2 regions of the Lysinibacillus sp. K60 genome follow, and region 2 is predicted to be linked to the other one. Evidence: a T-box and tRNA genes for the amino acid it is inferred to sense, from the RefSeq annotation. Region 2 holds a T-box; the other holds one or more tRNA genes.
What was found. A T-box is a leader RNA that pairs with one kind of tRNA and senses whether it is charged. The one in region 2 lies ahead of argS (arginine--tRNA ligase), so its partner is inferred to be a tRNA-Arg.
Positions count from the first base shown of each region.

Region 1: it has a tRNA-Arg gene. The T-box ahead of argS (arginine--tRNA ligase) is inferred to sense a tRNA for this amino acid. The anticodon was not compared.

Region 1 covers NZ_JAASJR010000005.1:103,040-105,452, reverse strand. Annotated here, with positions in the region: gene HCH28_RS12370 (basic amino acid ABC transporter substrate-binding protein) at 1-766, opposite strand, end outside; tRNA gene HCH28_RS12365 (tRNA-Arg) at 1,266-1,340, opposite strand; gene clpP (ATP-dependent Clp endopeptidase proteolytic subunit ClpP) at 1,649-2,239, shown strand; gene HCH28_RS12355 (HPr family phosphocarrier protein) at 2,294-2,413, opposite strand, start outside.
Region 2 covers NZ_JAASJR010000007.1:111,539-113,951, forward strand. Annotated here, with positions in the region: gene argS (arginine--tRNA ligase) at 1-1,223, opposite strand, end outside; T-box leader at 1,268-1,487, opposite strand; gene HCH28_RS16030 (FAD-dependent oxidoreductase) at 1,569-2,413, opposite strand, start outside.

The DNA.
Region 1 (2,413 bases), on a different contig from region 2:
ATTTACCGTTTTCTTTAACTTTTTTAAGACCTTCGTTTAATTTATCTAGCAATTCTTTATTTCCTTTTTGAACCATGAAGCCATAGTATTCTTTTTCGAATGCATCATCTTCAATTACTTTTAGTTTTTGATCTGGGTGAGCTTTGATATATTCATAAACTACTGCGTTATCTCCGATAGCTGCGTCAACATTCCCATTTAACATTTCTTGAATAGCGATTGGCTGACTTTCAAAAGCCATAATATTTGTACTTGCTTCCCCTTGTAGCTTTTTCGCCGCCATATGACCAGTAGCATTAATTTGTACAGATACTTTTTTATCTTTTAATTCATCAAGAGATTTAATTTTTGAATCTTCTTTCACAACAATTAATAACTGAGACTCATAATACGGTTCTGTAAAATCAAATGATTCTTTACGCTCTTCCGTAATTGTGATTCCAGAAGCACCGATATCTGTTTCACCGTTTTTAATTGTTTGGAACACTGGCTCCCATCCAATATTATTCCACTCAACCTCAAAGTCCATCTCATCTGCAATAGCTTGTAAAATATCGACATCAATCCCTACAATTTTCCCTGAATCGTCAACAGATTCAAATGGTGCAAAAGTAGCCTCAGTACCTACTTTATAAACTTTTTTGCCATCTCCACCATCTTCTGAAGAAGAGCTTCCTGAAGATGCATCATCTTTTGTACCACATCCTGCAAGTGCTAATGTTAATGCTGCAATTATCATCAGTAACATCCAACCTGTTTTTTTCATTGTATTTCCCCCTAGTTCGATAATTTTCCGAATTACGCATTATTTTTCGCAATTCGGAAATGTTAGACTATTAGGTCAATTATATTAACATTATAGTATTTAGACAACAACTTTTCGCATAAAATTAAATATTTTTTCATATAAATTTATATTAAATTCATATAATTTGAAAAAATATGTATAAATAACAAGAAAATCAACCTAAAACTAATATATATACAATGAGAACCATGCCAAATTTCGATAAATTTAGGCAAAAAAAAAAGAATCCCCTCAGATAGGATTCTTTTTTTCGACTATTTCTAGTCTCACGTACAGTATGTTCACTAAAAAATAATTTGGAGTTGTTGCTTTTTTGAAGGTTTGAAAGGAATAAATAGGGGAATAATGCCAACTAGGACAGTATTCCCTTTATTCTTCCTCTCGATCTCCAGTAAGCAGGCTGCTAAACTACTTATTAGGAGATGAGCTATAACAGTATATCAATTAATCAGTAAAATGGCGCCCTCGGAGGGAATCGAACCCCCAGTGCAAGAACCGGAATCTTACGTGTTATCCATTACACCACGAGGGCAAAAGACACAAAAAAAAAGTACTCACTCTAGGCTTACGAAAAGCATGATGTAGATAACCCTCATTTTTGAAGCATACCTGCAAAATAGTGACCTGTACTTTAAACCTTATAACCTTAATCATTATACAAGCCTATCCTATATAATTCAACCATAGAATGCAAAAACATTTTATTTTTTTAATTTCACTTTAGCAGGGTTAATATTTGACCTTCCCTGACTATAATGTGTATGATAAGGATACAGCTGAAATACAAAGGAAAATTTTCAGCAAAGGTATTCGAATTTAGCTTTTTAAGGAGGATTTAACATGAATTTAATTCCTACAGTTATTGAACAAACTAGTCGTGGTGAGCGTGCATATGACATTTATTCACGTCTACTTAAAGACCGTATTATCCTTTTAGGAAGTGCTATTGATGACAATGTTGCTAACTCCATTGTCGCTCAGCTTCTTTTCCTACAGGCAGAAGATCCAGATAAAGATATCTCTCTTTATATTAACTCACCTGGTGGATCCATTACGGCTGGTATGGCTATCTATGACACAATGCAAATCATTAAACCACAGGTCCAAACAATTTGTATTGGTATGGCTGCATCAATGGGTGCTTTCCTACTTGCAGCTGGAGAACCTGGTAAACGTTTTGCCTTACCAAATGCTGAAGTCATGATTCACCAACCATTAGGTGGTGCACAAGGTCAAGCGACAGAAATTGAAATTGCTGCTAAACGTATTCTATTCTTACGCGAGAAATTAAATGGCATTTTATCTGAACGCACTGGTCAACCACTTGAAGTCATTGCAAGAGACACAGATCGCGATAACTTCATGACTGCTGAACGTGCAAAAGAATACGGTTTAATCGATCATATCATGCACCGTAGCGATAATAAATAAAAAATAAAAGGCATCACAGAATTGCTCTGTGATGCCTTTTGTATTTAATGAGTGTTAATCTTCATTTTCAATAATTGTTGCTAATGCTGTAACCGCTTGCTCAGCATCGTTACCTTCACTGCTTAAAGTCACTTCGGTACCTTTAGCAACTGCTAAGCTCATAACACCCATAAT
Region 2 (2,413 bases):
TGCTTTGCGACTTGCTCTTTATTAGGCAGAGAAGGATTTTTCTGTTCCATATTACGCTGTGCTGTCGTTATAGCTTCTGCTAGTACATCAGCTAATAGCACCACTTTGCCTTTACGCGTCGACATTTTTTTACCATCCTTCAGCATCATGCCAAATGACACATGTTGCAAATTCTTTGCCCAAGGATAGCCCATTTTTTCGATGACCTGAAAAAGTTGTTTAAAGTGGAGGGACTGCTCATTGCCAACAACGTAGAACATCTTTTGGGGCTGGTAGTGCTGTTGGCGATACAGGGCAGCTGCTAAATCACGCGTCGCATAAAGCGTGGCCCCATCCGTTTTCTTTATTAAACATGGAGGCATCTCCTCCATCTCCACCACATACGCACCTTCTGATTCCACGAGGAGCCCTTTTTCTTTTAATTCTGTTACAACGGACGGCATTTTGTCATTGTAAAAGGCTTCACCTGTTAAGGCATCAAAATGAATTCCTAATAGCTCATATATTGTTTGAAATTCTACGAATGACACATCTCGGAACCATTGCCATAATGCCTGTGCCTCTTCATTACCGTCCTCCAATGCTTTAAAGGCGGCACGAGCCTGTTCATTGAGCGTTGGGTCTTGCTCTGCCTCTTCATGAAACTTCACATAAATCTTTAATAACTCCTCTATCGGTGACGCTGAAATGGCCTGTTTATCACCCCAAAGCTGATAAGCAACAATAAGCTTGCCAAACTGTGTACCCCAGTCCCCTAAATGATTAATACGAATGGCTTGATAGCCATTTTTTTCTGCAATATTTGCTAAGGCATTGCCGATGACCGTTGAACGTAAATGTCCCATTGAGAAAGGCTTTGCGATATTAGGAGAGGAAAAATCCAAGACGACCGCTCCCACCTTTGTTGGAGTAGTACCATATTGTTGCTTGTCGCGCAGAATCTTGCTTAACACCTGTTGGGTCACCTTTTGTTGATCGAGAAAAATATTGACATAGCCACCAACAGCTTGCACACGCTCAATGCTGTCATGATTTATTTGACTTGCAATATGTGCTGCGATACTTTGCGGTGATTTTTTCCACACTTTTGCTAGAGTAAAGCATGGAAAGGCTACGTCCCCAAGCTCCAAACTTTTGGGTTTTTCTAATAATGACACTATTTCCTCTCCTATTATTTGTTGCTTTAATGCGACCGCTATACTGTTGGCGATTAGTTGATTCATTTTACTCCTCCTCCTGTTCAAATAAAAAAGCCCTCGCCTCTATAATTAGAGACGAGAGCATGATAATCCCGTGGTACCACTCTAGTTGTCATGTAACATGACCACTTTCCATTGTTAACGAGGTGACGCCCCGCTATTCTCTACTACTTGTTCGAGAACCTTCTCCAAAGTGCGCTTCATTCATGGTTCCTGCATTAGGCTCCCACCATCCCTAACTCGCTTGCCAGTCATCCCATCAATTACTCTCTTTTTCATCGAATTTTTCTATGATTTTGACATACATTACAGGATTTCCTTATTGGCGTCAACCATTTTTTACGTTGCCGTTTCAGCAAAAAACGCTCCTCACAAGGAGGAACGTTTTTTTTCTACATACTGAATCACATCAGCCATAATGGCATACATCTCTTTTAATTTTAATTCCTTATTGTCAGAGACTTTCTTCGCTACTTTCTCCGTGATAATTCCTTTTTCTACTAATGTATCCCAGCTTGTCGCATTGGATTCACCGAATAGGACGTCGGCCAAATATTGAGCCAGCTCATCTCGCTCAATAGCTTCATCACCTTGATTATAAACCTTATTGATGACAATTTCGAGTTGGTCCTTCATTCCTGATCCACTTTCTCCACCAGCACGTAACATACTCTCTTTTAACATTTTAGCAAACTTTATTTTCGTCGCCTTACTGTTTACTTTTAAGTCATTATCATAGCCGCCCACTACAAGGCCGTAATTAATGAGCGTTTGAATGGCTTCATCATACCATTCTCCTTGATATGGATACTCAATTGAAAATGAATCAACATAGGCACCTTGTTTAGCCAATTGCTTTCGTAATGTAGCGATTAATGGTTTATCCTTACTCATGTCTCTAAAGGTTACATCGTGCTTCTGTGCAAGAGCAGCCGCAGTCCCAGCCGCTTCACCAGTTACCATCCCTGTTGGAACAATACGTGCACTACCAGCTGCAAGTGATGAATAACCAGCAGAGCGTCCGACAACCAGTAAGCCATCAATATCCTTCGGTACTAACGAACGGAAAGGAATAGCATATTGCTTTGGTGCAGCGATCACATAGCCGTAATCATGAGGCGTTTGCGCTTGCACATCGACTGGATAAGAGGCAATGCCAATGCTATCCCACTGATCACTATTTTTCCACAGGTCTGCCATTGGTAATTGATACT